Regions from separate parts of the Dermacoccus sp. PAMC28757 genome, predicted to be linked through region 2. Evidence: riboswitches for the same ligand, from Rfam matches in the RefSeq annotation. Region 2 holds a riboswitch; each other region holds the start of a gene.

The links. Region 2 has a riboswitch for S-adenosylmethionine ahead of H7F30_RS11425 (bifunctional o-acetylhomoserine/o-acetylserine sulfhydrylase). Riboswitches for the same ligand answer to the same signal wherever they lie in the genome.
Region 1: it holds a riboswitch for S-adenosylmethionine, as region 2 does, so the genes downstream of both, H7F30_RS12400 (homoserine O-acetyltransferase) here and H7F30_RS11425 (bifunctional o-acetylhomoserine/o-acetylserine sulfhydrylase) in region 2, are expected to answer to the same signal.
Region 3: it holds a riboswitch for S-adenosylmethionine, as region 2 does, so the genes downstream of both, H7F30_RS01915 (TauD/TfdA family dioxygenase) here and H7F30_RS11425 (bifunctional o-acetylhomoserine/o-acetylserine sulfhydrylase) in region 2, are expected to answer to the same signal.
Region 4: it holds a riboswitch for S-adenosylmethionine, as region 2 does, so the genes downstream of both, H7F30_RS06940 (MetQ/NlpA family ABC transporter substrate-binding protein) here and H7F30_RS11425 (bifunctional o-acetylhomoserine/o-acetylserine sulfhydrylase) in region 2, are expected to answer to the same signal.

Annotation. Positions count from the first base shown of each region.
Region 1 covers NZ_CP060292.1:2,601,056-2,605,532, forward strand. The annotation lists gene H7F30_RS12390 (RNA polymerase sigma factor) at 1-94, opposite strand, end outside; gene H7F30_RS12395 (universal stress protein) at 353-709, opposite strand; gene H7F30_RS12400 (homoserine O-acetyltransferase) at 775-1,953, opposite strand; SAM riboswitch class IV at 1,990-2,099, opposite strand; gene H7F30_RS12405 (DUF4192 family protein) at 2,213-3,199, opposite strand; gene H7F30_RS12410 (YkvA family protein) at 3,271-3,654, opposite strand; gene H7F30_RS12415 (EcsC family protein) at 3,757-4,449, opposite strand.
Region 2 covers NZ_CP060292.1:2,391,397-2,395,873, reverse strand. The annotation lists gene thrS (threonine--tRNA ligase) at 1-683, shown strand, start outside; gene H7F30_RS11425 (bifunctional o-acetylhomoserine/o-acetylserine sulfhydrylase) at 754-2,079, opposite strand; SAM riboswitch class IV at 2,145-2,260, opposite strand; gene H7F30_RS11420 (GNAT family N-acetyltransferase) at 2,374-2,853, shown strand; gene H7F30_RS11415 (hypothetical protein) at 2,850-3,236, shown strand; gene H7F30_RS11410 (HIT domain-containing protein) at 3,269-3,838, shown strand; gene pgsA (phosphatidylinositol phosphate synthase) at 3,949-4,477, shown strand, end outside.
Region 3 covers NZ_CP060292.1:399,948-404,424, forward strand. The annotation lists gene H7F30_RS01905 (carbon starvation CstA family protein) at 1-311, opposite strand, end outside; gene H7F30_RS01910 (GNAT family N-acetyltransferase) at 429-1,016, opposite strand; gene H7F30_RS01915 (TauD/TfdA family dioxygenase) at 1,061-1,945, opposite strand; SAM riboswitch class IV at 1,960-2,075, opposite strand; gene H7F30_RS01920 (cyclopropane-fatty-acyl-phospholipid synthase family protein) at 2,414-3,715, opposite strand; gene H7F30_RS01925 (FAD-binding oxidoreductase) at 3,712-4,477, opposite strand, start outside.
Region 4 covers NZ_CP060292.1:1,436,299-1,440,775, reverse strand. The annotation lists gene H7F30_RS06955 (GNAT family N-acetyltransferase) at 1-91, opposite strand, end outside; partial or broken gene H7F30_RS15130 (acyl-CoA thioesterase) at 75-479, shown strand; gene H7F30_RS15125 (hotdog domain-containing protein) at 733-960, shown strand; gene H7F30_RS15120 (hypothetical protein) at 941-1,108, shown strand; gene msrA (peptide-methionine (S)-S-oxide reductase MsrA) at 1,200-1,853, shown strand; SAM riboswitch class IV at 2,083-2,194, shown strand; gene H7F30_RS06940 (MetQ/NlpA family ABC transporter substrate-binding protein) at 2,415-3,380, shown strand; gene H7F30_RS06935 (methionine ABC transporter ATP-binding protein) at 3,377-4,438, shown strand; gene H7F30_RS06930 (methionine ABC transporter permease) at 4,435-4,477, shown strand, end outside.

The sequences.
Region 1 (4,477 bases), 210 kb from region 2:
CCGAGCCCGTCTCACGACCCGATTCGAACAGAGCTGCCAGAGCCGGGTGGTCGACATCCGCGGGAAGTGCGGGGGGCTGCGTGGTCTTCGACACTGTCGTCACCAACTACCTTCCGAAAGTAATGCGTCGCCGTCGTCGGCCGCAGGGCAGCGACGATCGAAGCGACACCGGAACGAGGAGTGCGATCACGAAACCCCGCGCTTGGCGCTCCGGGTGGTGACCGCTTCTTCACCCATTATAAAACTCGACGGACGAAACCGCAGAATCACGGGGTTCAACGAGCTTCGATTGACGTTCATTCCCTGCCCCGGATCGGCCGCCATCTCAGCAACTGAAGGCCGTTCGGGAGCCTCAGGGCTTGACGGCGAGCACGGGGCACGGGGCGTCGAGCAACAAGCGCTGAGCACTCGTGCCCAGGATCAACTTGCCGACAGGGGTGCGCCTGCGCAGCCCGATGACGAGCAGGGCGGGCTGCACTCGGGAAATCTCCTCGAGGATGGATTCCACGGCGTCGGCGCCGTCCTGCACATCGACGACCTGTGCGCCGGTGTACTCCTCGGCCGCCTTGCGGGCCGCGGTGCGAGCCTCGTCCGAGGGCACCGTGCACACCACGATGAGCGGGCGACCCAGATCCTTCGACTGGCGAGCTGCCTCGGCGAGGGCGGCTTCGCCCTCGGGGCCGGGCGCGAAACTGACGATGACGGACATGGCGACCTCACTCGCGAAATTCGGAATCTGCCGTCACGCTACCCGAGGCCCCTGCGGTGGGCCACTCATGCGACGCCGCGCACGAGCCGCGGTGTTCCGCGCAACGGTCGCTGGACGAGTTCATGCACGAGCGACGCGATCTGGTCGGCCTCGATGAGGAATCCGTCGTGGCCGTAGGGCGAGTGGATCATGCGCAGTCGTCCGCGACCGTAGGCGCGCACCATCCGCGTCGATGCGCTCACGGGAAAGAGTCGATCGGAGTCGACTGCGGCCACGAGGAGTTCTCCTTCGTACGCCTCCAGCACCGCGTCGAGCCCGCCGCGTCCTCGCCCGATGTCGTGGGTCGCCATGGCCTGCGTCAGGCGCACGTAGGCCAGCGGGTCGAAGCGTCGCGCGAGTTTGGCCCCGTGGTGGTCGAGGTAGCCCTCGACGCTGAAGCGACCGCCCTCGAGCGGGTCCTCACCTGGCTGGGGCTCGGCGCCGAACCGTGCCTCGAACTCGCTTGCGCTGCGATACGAGGCGTGAGCGATCTGGCGGGCCAAGGCGAGGCCGTTCGTGGGAAACGTGCCGTGACGCAGGTAGTCGCCGTCGCGGAATTCCGGGTCGGACGTGATGGCGACGACCTGGGTGTGACCCCAGGCAATCTGGTCCGCGGTCGCGCAGCCACTGCTCGCCACGACCAATGCCCGCTCGACGCGGTCCGGGAACCCCGCGACCCACTCGGCCGTGCGCATCCCCCCGAAGGAGCCTCCGATGACGGCGTGCAGACGTCGCACACCGAGCGCTTCGAGGCACGCCGCCTCGGCGCGGACCTGGTCTCGGACGGTCACCTGCGGGAAACGTCCGCCCCAGGGCTCGCCGTCCGGAGCGAGCGAGATGGGGCCGGTACTGCCACGGCATCCACCGAGAACGTTGATGGCGACGACGAAGTACTCGTCGGTGTCGAGTGCTGCGCCGGGGCCGATGATTCCTGGCCACCAACCCGGGGTGGGCTGCCCGTCGCCAGTATCGCCGACGACGTGCGAATCACCCGTGAGCGCGTGCTCGACGAGGACGACGTTCGACGCGTCGTCGTTCAACTCGCCCCAGCACTCGTAGGTCATGACGACGTCCGGCAGCGTGCGGCCACTTTCGAGAACGACGTCTCCCAGAGCGACGGCTCGTGCCTGCGCGTTGAACCCACTCGGCGCCTGCACAGGACGCGTAGCGGCCGGTGCGACGTGCGCTGAATGAGAGCTCGCCATGTGTCCTCCTCGAAGGACTCGCCGAAGCGACTGGCGAGTCCGCGCTTGCCGCAGCGTTCACGGCCCTGTCGTCACCCGGGGCACCCCACCGCGGTGGAGGGTTGCCGCTCAGTCAGCCGGGGCTTGTGTGACTGAGACTCTTGACGCTTTGAGACTAGGGCGAGTGCAGCGAATGCGCCAGGAAGGCCCCTGCTGATGTCCACGATGTGAAGCGCCGGCCCGGTGGCTGCCCGCACTCTCTCGCCTCGTCGCCGCGACGTCAGCGACGGCGCCGCGCCGCACGATTCGGCCTCGCCGGCCGCAGGAAGTCCTCGTACGCCATGCCGGAGGAGGTCATCCTCACGACGAGGTCGACGAGAGGTAGGCGCGCGCCCCGTTCCTGGGCCTCGGCGGCGGCGAGCACAGCGCTGGGCCGCTCCCCTTCCCGCCAGCGCGCGAGTGCCACGAGACACAGCCAATGGGCTCGCGCCGGCTCGGGCACGGCGACGAGGATCTCCAACAGGCGCTGCGAACTCACCGGCTCGGACCAGCACTGCCGCGTGGTACGGGCTCCCGCGGCCAGTTCGGGCACGACGCTCCACACCATCTCGTCGCGCAGGAGTGGATCGGGCATGGCGTCGACGACGAGCGCCAGAGCCTCACGCTCGCGAGTGCTGTGGGGGTGCCCGGAGCCTGAGGCCACCTCACGCCAGGCCGCGCGCACCCGGCCGGTCTCGCCCGGTAGCCCGACGAGCAGGTCGGCGACGGCCCGTTGGGCCAGTGGCGAAACCGCGTGGAGGGCGGCCACGGCTTCGTCACGCGATGACGCCGGTTCGAGGCGTCCCTCGAGGGCCGATGCGAGGGAGGGCACATCGGCGGCAGTCGGCACTGGGGCCAGTGCACCGTCACAACAGCCTTTGGTGCACGTCGTTGCCCACCAGACGTCAGGGGCCACGACGAGGGCGTGCTCCACCTCGACGGCCGGTGCGAGAGCCCGCGTGACCAGGTCGAGATCGACGCCGGGACTGCACTGGTAGGCCGTGACGACGACGCCACTCGTGCCGAGACGATTCGACGCCTCGACGACGCGATCGCGCACGTGGTGAACGTGCTCCGGGGTGACGACGGCTTCGTCGAAGCGGGCAGCCCCCGAAACTCGCCCGCCGTCCATGAACGTGACGACGAGGGACGCCGTCGGAGCGAAGCCGAACTCGTACGGCATGAGGGCGAGCAGCGGGCCCATGCCCGAGAGATGAAGTGTGGTCATGGCTTCACGAAGCCATGACCACACTTCTCACGACCAGTGCGAGGCGCTGGCGCCTGTGGACAAGGGCGTCCTCAGCGCACGCGCTCCCCCGCCAGCGTCACACCTGTGCGCTTCTCCCAGTCGAGGAAGTCGTCGGTGACGTGCACGAGCGAGCTCGCCAGCCACGTGAGGACGGCGGCGTCGTCCGCAAGACCCACGACTCCCAGGAGCGCCTCGGGCAGCAGATCGACCGGCGAGGCGACGTAGGCCGCAGCAGCCGTGAGCAGCGCGAGCTGCGCGGTGCTCACGCCCCGGTACGAACCGGAGCGCACAGCGCGAGCCAGGCGCGGAAGTGCGCTGAGGCGGGTCGTGAGCGAGGGACCTCCGGCGGCGGACGCCGCCGTCACTGCAGCAGCGAGGGATTTCAGGCCGGCGAGTCGGGTGACGCGGCGACCGAGCGAGGTGGGACGTGCCATCGAAGTGCCTCCGGTTGACGAGCGTTCAGGTGAACAAAGCGACAACGCCGACGCCACGCGGTGCATTCCGCGGGCGCGGGCGTCGTCACGATCGGCGGAGCGTCAGGCCGTGGGCGGCACGGCCGCGATGAAGTCCTTGCGCGCCGCGTCGGCGATCTTGCGCAGGAGCATGACGTCGAGCCCCGCACCGATGAAGCCACCCGCAACCGGGATGACGCGCGGGATGCGCGAGAGGAACTTGCGCCCGACCTGCGTGCCCAGGCGGAACGCGACGGACTTGTTGACGACCGCGAGCGCCGCCGGGGGCAGACGACGGGTCGCAACATTCGTCGCGACACCGCCGCTGAACGCACCCATGCCCTTGAGAACCTGCGTGGCATCGGCGCCAATGAGGTCGAGCAGGATGGCCGAACGGACCGACTCGTCGCGCAGGTTGTGGCCGTACAGGTGCGCGATGGAGGCCACCATGCGCGTGGCAACGGTGTAGAAGCCGACGATGTTGGCGGGCAGGGCCACGGGCATCGTGATGAAGCCACCGAGGTTGGTGACGAACCCGTTCGCACCCGCGAGCTTCGTGTGTGAACGCACGATGGCGTCGACCGCGGCTTCGCGTGAACCGTTCTTCTTCAACGCCTCGTCGGCCACCTTCGCCGCGGAGTCGAAGGTGGCGACGCCGTCGATGCCGGTGGAGATGAGGTGCTGGGCCAGGGAGTTGGCGGCGCGATCGAAGGTGCCGTTCGAGCCCTGAGCCGGCTCAATTTGCTTGTCGTCTTTGTCTTTACCGAATCCGAACATGGGCTGATCCTTGCAGCGCACCGATGAC
Region 2 (4,477 bases):
AGAAGGACAAGTTCATCGGCACCCACGAGCAGTGGGAGGTCGCGACGCAGGTGCTCGCCGACGTCGCGAACGCCTCGGGCCTCGAGCTCGTGCCCGACCCGGGCGGCGCAGCCTTCTACGGCCCGAAGATCTCCGTGCAGGCACGTGACGCCATCGGCCGTACGTGGCAGATGTCGACGATCCAGTACGACTTCAACATGCCCGAGCGCTTCGGCCTCGAGTTCCAGGCTCAGGACGGCACGCGTCAGCAGCCGGTCATGATCCACTCGGCGAAGTTCGGTTCGATCGAGCGCTTCCTTGGTGTGCTCGTCGAGCACTACGCGGGGCAGTTCCCGGCGTGGCTCGCACCGGTTCAGGTGCTCGGGGTTCCGGTCGCGGAGGAGTACTACGACTACCTCGGCGAGGTGGGCGAGAAGCTGCGTCGGGCCGGCGTACGCGTCGAGATCGACACGAGCGACGACCGCTTCCCGAAGAAGATCCGCAACGCCTCGAAGTCGAAAGCGCCGTTCATCCTCATCGCCGGCGAGGAGGACCGCGACAACGGAGCCGTGAGCTTCCGTTACCGCGACGGCTCGCAGAAGAACGGCGTGCCGGTCGACGAGGCCGTGGCCGAGATCGCCGCGTACATCGCCTCGCGCAACAACACGTCGCCCACGGCGGCCGAGGCACCTGCCGAGGCCTGATCCACATACGACGAAGCCGCCGCCCCGATTTGGGGTGGCGGCTTCGTCGTAGTCTCCGCGGTGCGGGCGATCAGGCGGAGGCAGCCTTCGCGGCTGCGAAGCCCTTGTCGAGGTCGGCGATGATGTCGTTCGCGTTCTCGACGCCGACCGACAGGCGCACGAGGCCGGGCGTGACGCCGGCGCCGCGGCGGTCGTCGTCACTGCCCTGGCTGTGCGTCGTCGTCGCCGGGTGGATGGCGAGCGAGCGGACGTCACCGATGTTGGCCACGTGCGAGTGCAGCTCGAGGGCGTCGACGAACGCCTTGCCCGCGTCGATGCCGCCGGCGATCTCGAAGGAGAACACTGCACCGGAACCGGTGGGCAGGTAGCGGTCGGCCAGCTCCTTGTGCGGGCTGTCGTCCTTCGAGGCGTAGAAGACCTTTTCGACCTGCGCGTGCTCGCTCAGGTAAGCGACGACCTTCTTCGCGTTCTCCACGTGACGCTCGACGCGCAGCGACAGCGTCTCGAGGCCCTGGGCGATGAGGAAGGCGTTGAACGGCGACACGGCGGAGCCGAGGTCGCGCAGCAGTTCGACGCGCGCCTTGAGAATGAATGCGAGGTTCGCGCCGAGCGCCGAACCGACGCCGAGATCGCGGGCGAAGACGAGGCCGTGGTAGCTCTCGCTCGGCTCGTTGAACTGCGGGAACTTCGCCGGCTCCTTGGCGTAGTCGAACGTTCCGGCGTCGACGAGCACGCCGGCGATCGACGTGCCGTGGCCGCCGAGGTACTTCGTCGCCGAGTGGATGACGACGTCCGCGCCGTGCTCGATCGGGCGCAGCAGGTACGGCGTCGCGACGGTGTTGTCGACGAACAGCGGCAGGCCGGCGTCGTGGGCGACACCAGCGACACCCGCGACGTCGAGGACCTTCTGGTCGGGGTTGCTCAGCGTCTCGCCGAACAGCAGCTTGGTGTTCGGTCGGATGGCGTTCTTCCACGCGTCGAGGTCACCGATGTCCTCGACGAAGGTGGTCTCCACACCGAGACGCTTCAGCGTGTACTTGAGCAGGTTGTACGTACCGCCGTAGAGCGCGGCCGACGCGACGACGTGGTCGCCTGCCTGCGCGACGTTGAGGATGGCGAACGTCGTCGCGGCCTGGCCGGAGGCCAGCAGCAGCGCACCGACGCCACCCTCGAGCGCCGCGATGCGCTCCTCGACGGCCTGCGACGTCGGGTTGCCGATCCGGGTGTAGATGGGGCCGAGGTCGGACAGGCCGAAGCGGTTGGCCGCCGTCTCGGCGGAGTCGAAGACGAACGAGGTCGTCTGGTAGATCGGCAGCGCGCGCGATCCGGTGTCCCCGTCCGGCACCTGGCCGGCGTGGATCTGCTTGGTCTCGAAAGCCCAGTCCTGAGCGCTCATGACAACTCCTCGAAAGGTCGCTACCCGTGCGCGAACCTCGCACGCGGGGTGCGCCGGAAGCTCTGCTTCCGCGCTTGCCCGGGCGTATCCTACGCCGAGCCAGGTCGTCACCCGGAGCACCCCGCCGCGGTGGGAGGGTTGCCGGCCAGCAAACCGGGGTTTGACGCTGGCGCTCGTGACCTGGTCCGAGGATATCCCGGGCGGTATCGAGAGGCGGGACTCGTGTCTCACATCGTGGTTTGCCGTGCGGCGCGGGGCGTTTGCCGAAGGGTCAAGCCGTGGTTGACTGGCGCCATGACGATCACCATCGCCCGGGCCAGGCGTGACGACGCCTTCGCCTGTGCAGCGCTTCGGTTGCGCTCGGACCTCGAGGAGGGGCACCCGAATCGGGCCGGTTTCGTGACCGAGTACGCGGACGATTTCCTTTCGGCCTTCGACGAGGTACCCACGTGGATCGCCACCCGTTCCGACGGCACCGTCGTCGGCATCGTGCAGTGCGCCCTCGTCCACCGGATGCCGACGCTCGCGCGGGGCGCCAAGCCGTGGTTGTACGTCGCGTTCGTCTTCGTCGTGCCCGACGAGCGTGGCAAGGGACTTGCCGAACGCATGCTGCGCACCGTGGACGCCTGGGCGGACGCACGCGGCGTCGAGCGGATGCTGCTCAACACGCGTCCGAAGGCGCGCCCGTTGTACGAGCGTCTCGGATTCGGTGCCCCGGAGGAGCGACACATGCACCGCGACGCACCGTTCGCGGCCACGAAGGAGCAGCGATGAGCGACATCATCTGGGCCCTCGACCAGCGCGAGCGCTGCATCGCCTGCCCGTCGAAGCCGGCGGCGAACGCCGTCGTGCTCTACCTCGGTGAGGACGGCTCGCTGCCGCGCGAGAGCGTCGGATCGCTGGCCGAACGTGGCGTCATGGCCGCGGGCGTCGTGTGGGCGGGTGTGACAGCGGAACTCACCGACGACGACTGGCTCGACCTCGAGGACGCCGCAAGCGGCCTCGGCGGACTCGCGAGCGCCGTCGCCGTCGTGGGTGAAGGCGATGCCGCAGCCGTCGCACAGAAAGTGGCAGAGCGCGTGGGCGGCCTGGCCCACGCGGGCGCTGCGAGCGACGAGCGGCTCGTGGAGAAACTCGCCGAGATCGCTCCGGTCTGACCCGGCGCGCGGGTTTCCCTAGGATGGGGCGCATGGTCACGCAGAACGAGGACTTCACTCCCGAGCACGCCGAGTCCGAGCACGACTTCGCGGGGGAGCCCGACGGGTTCGGCCGACTGTGGACGCCTCACCGCATGGCCTACATCGAGGCCGACCGCCCCTCGAGGGACGCCGGCGACGGCTGTCCGTTCTGCGCGGCGCCGGGCAAGGACGACGCCGAGGGCCTCATCGTGCACCGCGGTGAGCACTGCTTCGTCGTGATGAACCTCTTCCCGTACAACCCGGGCCACCTGCTCGTGTGCCCCTACCGTCACGTGCCGCACTACATCGACCTCACGGACGCGGAGACCGAGGAGTTCACGAAGCTGACGAAGCAGGGCATTCGCGCGCTCAAGGCGGCGTCGAACCCGGCCGGATTCAACCTCGGCATGAACCAGGGCGATGTCGCGGGCGCCGGCGTGGCTGCGCACCTGCATCAGCACATCGTGCCCCGCTGGGGTGGCGACATGAACTTCATGCCGATCGTCGGCCAGACGAAGGCTCTCCCGGTGCTTCTCGAGGACAGCCGTCAGCGCATCGCGGCGTCCTGGCCAACCGACTGACGGCCTCGACCTCGCGGGGCGCGCGGCTCGTGAACGCGGGGTGAGACGTGACTCGTCCGGCGCGGCGCGCACCTCGGCTCGACGTATCGAACCGCTACAGTTGAGTCACCATGCTGAACAAGTACGCGCGCGCCTTCTTCTCCGCGATCTTCCGCCCCCTGGCGCAGCTGCTCCTGCGCCTCGGCATCAGCCCTGACGTCGTCACGATCGTCGGCACGCTCGGTGTCTCGTTCGGCGCGCTGTGGTTCTACCCGCGCGGCGAGTTCCTCGTCGGCACGCTGTTCATCACGGCCTTCGTCTTCTCCGACATGCTCGACGGCAACATGGCCCGCCTGTCGGGTCGCTCGTCGGTGTGGGGCGCCTACCTCGACTCCACGCTCGACCGCGTCGGTGACGCCGCCATCTTCGGTGGCCTCGTGCTCTACTTCGCCGGCCAGGGCGACGACTTCCTCATGGCATGCCTCGCGCTCGCCTGTCTCGTGCTCGGTTCCGTCGTCTCGTACGCCAAGGCTCGCGCCGAGGGTCTCGGTATGGAGGCGAACGTCGGCATCGCGGAACGCGCCGACCGTCTCGTCGCGGTTCTCGTCACCACCGGCCTCACGGGCCTGTTCGACCTGCCGTACATCGTCCTGACGATCG
Region 3 (4,477 bases), 1.1 Mb from region 2:
AAATCCTGGCCGTTCTCGAACTGCTCGGCCGGGGTGGCGAGATCGTCGCGCGGACGGATGACCTTGTACTGGATGAGGCGGCTGTACAGCATGTAGCCGATGACGTAGCTGCCGACGGCAGCCATGACGAACCAGATCGAGTTGACGTGCTCGCCGCGGACGAACGCAACCATCGTCCAACCGATGGCGGCGATGACGGCCGCGACGGCGATGACGATCTTCTGACGTCCCGTGATCTGGCGGGGTAGGTCGACCGCGACCGGGGGCGTGTTCCCGTCGCGCTCGGGGGTTTTGGTGCTCGACGCGGGCACGGAGACCTCCCTTTTCGTGTGAGTGTGAGCAGGGCCACGTTATGCGGTGTCGGGTAGGTCACAGGGCTTTGACAACGCACGCGCAGGTCACGCCTTCATCACGAATTTGGACGAACGTCACGCAGTGGGGCCGGTGGGGCGCGGTCCGTCGCCGAACCAGTAGCGACGGCTGTCTTCACGAACGTCCTCGAGCTGCCCGCCGCAGGCCTCGATGACGGCGCGCGAGGCGCCGTTCGTCTGCGCGCAGCAGACGAGCACGGGGGCGATGTCGAGCGCGGCGGCTTCGGCGAGCCCGAGCTTCAGAGCCTCCTTCGCGATGCCGCGTCCGCGAGCGGCCGGCCGCACGGAGTAGCCGATGTGGCCGCCGAGTTCGTAGAGGAACTCGTTGAGCGCGTGACGCAGGGCGAGGTGGCCGACGAGGTCGCCGTCGTCGACGATCCAGAAGTAGGAGCAGTGGACGAGCCCGGTGTGCGGCGGCCACATCGTGTTGCCCTGGCGGGCGCAGTCTTCGACGTAGGCGGCGAAGCCGTCGGGGGTGATGTCGACGTCGGTGCCCGCGAAGAAGCCCGATCCGTCCATGCCGCCCGCGCACACCCAGTGGTCGTCGCGCGAGTCGGTGGTGGCGTCGCGGAACTCGCGCAGCATGGCCGACCAGTCGTCGTAGCGCGCGGCGTCGGGGGCGATGAGTTCGATCATGTCGGTCATCTCATCACCCCCGACGGTGGAGCGTCGATCAGTTTTCGGGGCGCTTAGCGGGCGCGCAGGCCGTCGACGCCGCGGGGCTCGTCGCCGCGCACGGTGACGCGGTGCATGACGCGGGTGTTCGTGTAGTCGCGGTTGGCGTAGTGGGAGGTGGCGCGGTTGTCCCAGATGCCGACGTCGCCGGGCGCCCAGCGGTGACGGATCGTGTGCTCGGGCTGCGTGAGGTGGGCGTAGAGGGCGTCGAGGATGGCGCGCGACTCGGCGTCGGAGACGCCACTGACGTGGGAGGTGAAGCCGGGGTTGACGAACAGGCCGCGGCGGCCGGTCTCGGGGTGGACGCGGACGACGGGGTGTTCGACGGCGGGCAGTTCGGTGACGATCTCGCCCTCCCACTCGTGGCCGCCGTTCTTCTTGAGGAAGGCGCCCCACTCGCGGTTGCCGTCGTGGACGGCGAGCAGCTGGTCGGCGAGCGCCTTGAAGGGTGCGGAGAGGGAGTCGTAGGCGGCCTGGCTGTCGGCCCAGGACGTGTCGCCGCCGTAGGGCGGGAGCGTCACGGCGCGGAGGATGCTGATGGACGGCGGCCGCTTCATGAAGGTGACGTCGGTGTGCCAGACGTCGGAGAAGGAGAACTCGGGGTCGCTCGAGTCGATGTTATAGATCTCGCTGCGCTCGTGGTTGCCGGCGACGGGGTGGCCGGGCGTCAGGTCGCCGAGGAGGTTGCCGAGGCGTACCTGGGCGTCGTCGTCGAAGCCGTGCTGATCGCGGAAGAAGAGCACCTTGTGGGCGAGCAGGGCGCGGCGGATGTCGAAGGCCGCGATCTCGTCGATGGACGCCAGGTCGATGCCGTGGATGACGGCGCCCAGGGCCGGGCCGAGGCGCTCGATGCGCAGTCCGGGCGTCGTGGCGGGAGCGTGGGTGGCGAGAAGTGTCATGACAACCTCTTTGTTCGTTGCGCTTGCGCAGACGCCGGGCGGCGACGCGCCAGGTCGTTACTCGGGGCACCCCACCGCAGCGGAGGGTTGCCGTCCGGCCAGCCGAGACTTGTCGCCGGAACTCGTGACCTACCCATAACGTAGACGCACCCACTGCCAAATGGAAAGTTATGGTTCGAGCGCCGTCCACATGGCGAACCCGCCCCTCCCCGATGTTGGGTGAGCGCCGCGCCACCGGCGTCTCGGTTCCCCCTCAAAGTCGGTGTGCGCCACCCTCCGCGAACCATCACGGCAGCACGAAGCCAGAACTGCGAGAGCGAAGGGGGTGGACTGCCCACGCTATGGCTTGAGTGCTGAGAGTCCGTCCCGCGCTGCGGGAATCGCTCCCGCCCCGCACCGCTCAACGACGCAGCGCCTGCCTCTTCACAGAGGCAGGCGCCGCGTTACGTTCGTCGATGCGGAGCGGGCTCAGGCCCGCCAGTGCGAGCCGAGGGGGTAGCCGCCGTTGTCGCCGTTCTCCGTCGTCTTCGTCGCGAGCACCTGGTGCAGGTGCAGCCAGCCCTCCTCGAACGCGAGGCGCGAACCGGCCATGTAGATGCCCCACACGCGCGCCGTCGGCAGGCCGGCCTCGCCGACGCAGAACTCCCAGTTCGCCTCGAGGTTGCGGCACCACGCGGCGAGCGTGTGCGCGTACGACAGGCGCAGGTTCTCGTCGTGCTGCACCTCGAACCCGGCGTCGTGGCACTCCGCGATGAGGCGCCCCGGGGAGGCCAGTTCGCCGTCGGGGAACACGTAGCGATCCGTGAACGGCTCCGGCCGCGCCGACGCCGTGTCGTCACGACGCGTGATGCAGTGGTTGAGCAGGCGCCCGCCGTCACGCAGCTTCGAGTGCAGGAACGTGAAGTAGTCGTGGTAGTTCTTCACGCCGATGTGCTCCGTCAGGCCGATCGAGCTCACCTTGTCGAATCCCGTCTCCGTCACGTCGCGGTAGTCGCTGTGGCGAATCTCGACGAGGTGCTCAAGGCCCGCCTCGCGCACCGCGCGCTGACCCCACTCCGCCTGCTCGCGGCTCAGCGTCACCCCGAGCACGCTCACGCCGCGCTCGCGCGCGGCGTGGATCGCCATGCCGCCCCAGCCGCAGCCGACGTCGAGCAACCGCTCGCCCGGCTGCAGGTCGAGCTTGTCCGCCACGAGCGCGAACTTGCGCTCCTGCGCCTCCTCCAGCGAATCCGTCGCCGCGTCGTAAACGGCACACGTGTACGCCATCGACGGGCCGAGCACCTTCTCGTAGAACGCGTTCGAGACGTCGTAGTGGTAGCTGATCGAATCGGCCGCCCGCGACATCGGGTTCACCTTCGCGAGGTGACGCTTCCAGCGCGGCTGGCTCTCGATCTCCGGCAACGGCGGGTGCTTGAGCGCCTTCGTCCCCAGCGCCTTGACGATCGGCGCGAGCACCGACGCCGCGTCACGCTTGCCCAGATCCTTCACACGCAGATCGCGCTTGATGAGGCTGAACACCTCGTACGGGTCGCCCTCGGAAAAGCCCGTCCCCGTCAGCGTGCCCGTGAGGTACGCGCGAGCGAGCCCCAGGTCGCCGGGCGCTGTGAGGAGGTAGCGCAGCCCCTCCTCGTTCTCGATCCGCAGCTGGATCGCAGCGTCCTTCGGCCCGACGTCGGTGCCGTCGTACGCGGTGAGGCGCATCGGCAGCGGCTCCTCGAGCACCGCGGTGACGGCCTGCTGAACGAGGGGTGCGCCGGTCGGCGTGGTCATGCGTGGGTCCTTACCTTGTCTGCGAATTCGGGCAGTCGGCCCGAGGGGTCGTACATCGACTTCATACGGCGGTATTCGGCTGCGCCGTAGAGGTCTTCGAAGGTCTGTGCGTCGTAGTAGACGTCGGAGTACAGCGACTTGTGACCGCCCATCGTGGGCAGCACGGCCTCGATGTCGCGGTTGACGTCGCCGTCCGCGCGGCCGGGCTCGATGGCCACCGTGCCCCAGAACCCGACGTTGACGTACGTGCGATTCGGCTCGAGCCGGTACAGCGGCCACGCCTGATCGCCCCGCAAACGCAGCGGGCAGACCCACACCGGCGTCATGCCGACGTGCTCGTCGAACCACGGCATGAAGTTCACGAGTTCCTCGAGCGGCACCTCGACGTCCTGGACGACGCGCTCACGCGGTAGCTCGCCGCGCATCGAGTCGATCTTCGCGGCCACGCCGTAGCGGTTCTCGAAGCCGACAATGCGGTGGAATACGTCGCTGCGGCGGTACTTGCTCGGCCACAGCCGGCGGACCGTCGGGTTCTGCACACCGAACGCGTTGGAGCACCAGAACCAGTCCGTGTCCCAGCGCCAGATGTAGTCGTGCGCCGTGAGGGTGTCGCGGTCCAGCTCTTCGATGCTGCGGTAGAAGATGCGCTGACCGGTGTAATCGCTCGGGTGACGGCGAACGTCGGGGAAGAAGTTCGCGAGGACGAGGTAGCACTCGTCCGGCGAGACGATCATGCCGTCGAGGCCGTCGACGCGCTCGCCC
Region 4 (4,477 bases), 960 kb from region 2:
ACTGGCGGCGCCCGGCCGTGACGAAGACGGTCGCCCACTCCTCGAACTGCGGGTGTTCAGGGGTGATCCGTTCGATGCGCACCGTGTTCATGCCAGTCATGGAACGCCAGCAACCGCGCGCCCGACAAGTGAATTTCCGGCGGTACCGGCCCTACGATCGACGGCAGGCCCGGAACCGACGCCACATCACCCTGCGTTTCATGGCCGCACCGATGGATGCCGACGTGCGCGGGCGCGTCGGTGCCGGCCGGATGCTCGAGTGGATCGACAAGTCCGCGTACGCCTGTGCCGCGGCGTGGAGCGGGCACTACTGCGTCACGGCCTACGTCGGCAATGTGCGCTTCACCCGCCCCGTCGAGGTGGGCCACATCGTCGAGGTGCAGTCGCGTGTCGTCCACACCGGACGCACGTCGATGCACATCGTCGCGACCGTTTCGTCCGGCGACCCGCGTCAGGGCGAGCTGCGCGTCAACACACAGTGCCTGCTCATCTTCGTCGCGGTCGACGACGACCGGAAGCCCGCACCTGTCCCGGCGTTCACGCCGCAGGACGAGTGGGAACGCGACCAGCAGGAGCGCGCCGTCACCCTCACCGACGTGCGCACCCGCATCGAAGCCGACATGGTGAAGCAGAGTTACACGGGACGCGACGGAGTCGTGTCGCGAGACGCTGCGCTTCCTCGCGGCACCGACCACCGTCAACTGGGGCGGCAACGTGCACGGCGGCGTCGTCATGGAGTGGATCGACGAGGCGGCAACCCTCGTCGCGGAGCGCTGGAACCAGGGTTCGGCGGTGGCCGTGTACGCGGGCGGTGTGCGCTTCCACCAGCCGTTGCACGTCCGCGACCTCGTCGAGGTGCAGGCGTGGCTCATCCACACCGGCGCGAGTGCGCTCGGGCAACCCGCGCACGGGCGAACTGAACCTCACAACCGAGTGCACGATGGTGCTTGTCGGCCTTGACAACAACGGCCACAAGCGGGCCGTGCCGCCTTGGGTGCCAACGCTTTCCGAGGACGTCGCGCTCGACACGCACGCGCAGACGATGGTCGAGATCCGCGCGAGGCTACTGCGCCCCATCCCACTCGAAGTGCCGCCGCTCGTCGACTGACGCGCGCCGTTCACGCGGTTGCTCCGCGAGTTCGGAATCCTCTCGGACACGCCTGCGTTGAACACAGCGACCCCAGTGAAAGGAACGCCCCATGTGGTTCACCCGTCAGGATTCCGCCCCGGTCGACGTCGCTGCCGTGCACGACGTTCTCGGCACGCCACTGCTCGGCGGGTGGCCGGACAAGACCGAGACGCTGTACGTCGCGATGGGATGTTTCTGGGGTGCGGAGCGCATCTTCTGGCAGATCCCGGGGGTCGTCTCGACGGCCGTCGGCTACATGGGTGGCGACCGTGAGAACCCCTCGTACGAGGACGTCTGCACGGGCACGACGGGCCACACCGAGGCCGTCCAGATCGCGTACGACCCGGAGAAGGTCTCCCCGGCCCAGCTGCTCAAGGCGTTCTGGGAGAACCATGACCCGACGACGGCCAACCGTCAGGGCAATGACATCGGCACGCAGTACCGCTCTGCGGTCTACTGGACGACGCCCGAGCAGGAGACCGCTACGCGTCGCACCGCAGAAGCGTTCCGGGGTGCGCTGACCGACGCGGGCCGCGGCGCCATCACGACGGAGATGAAGCCCGCCGACGAAGCCGGAAAGTTCTGGCCGGCCGAGGGCTACCACCAGCAGTACCTCGCGAAAAATCCAGGCGGGTACTGCAATCACGGCTACAAGGGCGTGACGTGCCCGGTCGGCGTGGCCGACCTCCCCGCGCAGACCGACGTGCTTCCGCCGAGCAAATAAGCGCGAGCTCGGGGGGTACCTCGACCCCGTGGAGTCCACGCTCCGCCCCTAGTGACTCCAGCCCACGGGGAGAGCACGGCATCAGCGCATCTCTCCACTGGGCAGACTTTCCTGCCGTTGGGTCGAGGCGGCGACTACCCAACCGCAGGAAACTCGGCCCAGCGGTGACGCAGAGTGGCCCAGATCACTTGATTTGACGGGCTTCTCGCGGCGCCTCTAATGTAATGCCGGTCAAGAGATCCGATGCAAAGCCCTGGCTGGTCGGACGGCAACCCTCACGAACGTGGCGGGGTGCTCCAGGTGATGACCCGGCCGCGTCAACCGCGCGGCAAGCACGTTCCGCACCAGGAACACATCCCTTTCGAGGGCTTCGTACCGGTGCGCCCGATCCCGGGAGATCACATGCAGCACACGCATCGCCCCACCCAGGCCCCCACCGCGCGACCGCACACGCACGACGCCGCGTTCGCGCGCCCCAAGCACTGACCGCACCCATCGTCGGGCGGTCGTCGCCGCCCACCCCACCGGCGCCTCGCACGCCCCTTCGAGGAAGGCATCACCATGTCCGAGAACACCAACTCCACCACCCCCGGAGCCAGCCCGGCCGTCCAGGCCCTGCCCGAGAAGCCGAAGAGCAACGGCCCCAAGTACGCGGCCATCGGCGCAGGCGTCCTCGTCGTCGCGCTCGCCGCAGGCTTCGGCATCAAGGCCTTCACGGGTAGCGACGACGAGAAGCTGACGAAGATCACCGTCGGTACCACCGAAGCGTCCGACCCGTACTGGACCGAACTGGTCAAGGTCGGCAAGGAGAAGTACGGCCTCGACATCCAGCCGGTCAACTTCACCGACTACACGCAGGCCAACCCGGCGCTCTCCCAGGGCCAGGTCGACGTCAACCAGTTCCAGCACCTGCAGTTCCTCGCCGACTACAACGCCGCGAAGAACGACACCCTGACGCCGGTCGGCTCCACCTACATCGTGCCGCTGTCGCTGTACTCGAAGAAGCACACCACGGTGAACGAGTTCGCCGACGGCGGCAAGGTCGCCATCCCGAATGACGCGACGAACCAGGCACGCGCCCTCCTGCTCCTGCAGAGCGCCGGTCTGCTCACGCTCAAGGGCGGGGGCAACTCCCTGTCGACGCCCGCCGAGATCGACGCCGCGAAGTCGAAGGTCGGCGTCACGCCCGTCGACGCTGCCCAGACCGCAGCCGCCCTGCCCTCCGTCGAGGGCGCCGTGGTCAACAACAACTTCGCCGCCGACGCGAACCTCGACCCGAGCAAGGCGCTGTTCAAGGACGACCCCAAGGCGAAGTCCTCGGAGCCGTACATCAACGTCATCGTGGCCCGCAAGAAGGACGCCGACAACCCGACGTACGCGAAGTTCGTCCAGGCGTACCACGAGAAGTCGGTGCAGGACCTCATCTCCAAGCGCACCAAGGGAACCCAGTACGAGGTGAAGCGTTCCGTCGCGGACGTGCGCGGCATCCTCACCCGCATCGAGTCGCAGATCAAGGCCAAGAAGTGACCCCCACTCCCCCGGCCCGACCCGAGAACGCGCCGGCGGTCCGGCTGCGCGGCGTGAGCAAGACCTTCGTGCGCGGCAAGAAGAACGTCACCGCGCTGCAGGAGATCGACCTCGACGTCGCTACCGGCCGCGTCCTCGCCGTCATCGGGTTCTCCGGTGCAGGCAAGAGCACCCTCGTGCGGCTCATCAACGCGCTCGAGACCCCGACGACCGGCTCCGTCGAGATCGACGGCGTCGATCTGGCGGGTCTGGGAGCAAAGCAGATCCGAGCTCTGCGGGCCCGCATCGGCATGGTGTTCCAGCAGTTCAATCTCATCCGCTCGCGCACGGTGTACGCCAACGTCGCCTATCCGCTCGAGGTCGCCGGTTGGGACAAGGACAAGCAGGAGGCGCGAGTCACCGAACTGCTCCACTTCGTCGGTCTGACGGAGAAGGCCTGGGCCTATCCTGACGAGCTGTCCGGCGGCCAGAAGCAGCGCGTCGGCATCGCCCGCGCCCTCGCCACGAACCCGGAGATCCTGCTCGCCGACGAGTCGACCTCCGCCCTCGACCCCGACACGACGAAGGACGTCCTGGCCCTCCTGCGCCGCGTCAACGATGAGCTCGGCGTGACGATCGTCGTCATCACGCACGAGATGGACGTCGTGCGTGAACTGGCCGACGACGTCGTGGTCCTCGAACACGGCCGCCTCGTCGAGTCCGGGCCGACCGAGCAGGTGCTCGGCGCACCGACATCGTCAGCCACGCGGCGGCTCGTCGACGCGACGCTGCGCAACGTGCCCGACGCCCGCGAGATCGCGCGGCTGCGCGAGAGGGTGAGCGGACGCCTCGTCACGGCAACCGTCCACGACTCCGCTGGATTCGGAAGGGTTCTCGCCTCCACCGGCGCCCGCGGTGTCGAACCGGAGATCGTCCACGGTGGCCTCACGCCCCTCAAGGAAGCGAACCTCACGACGTTGACCCTGGCCCTGCGCGGTGACGACGTCACCGTCACGCAGGTGCTGACCGACCTCGCCCAGGTCGCCACCGTCCACGAACTCGAGGAGGCCACGGCATGAAGGTCATCACTGCGGACACGGACTGGAGCGCACTGCGCC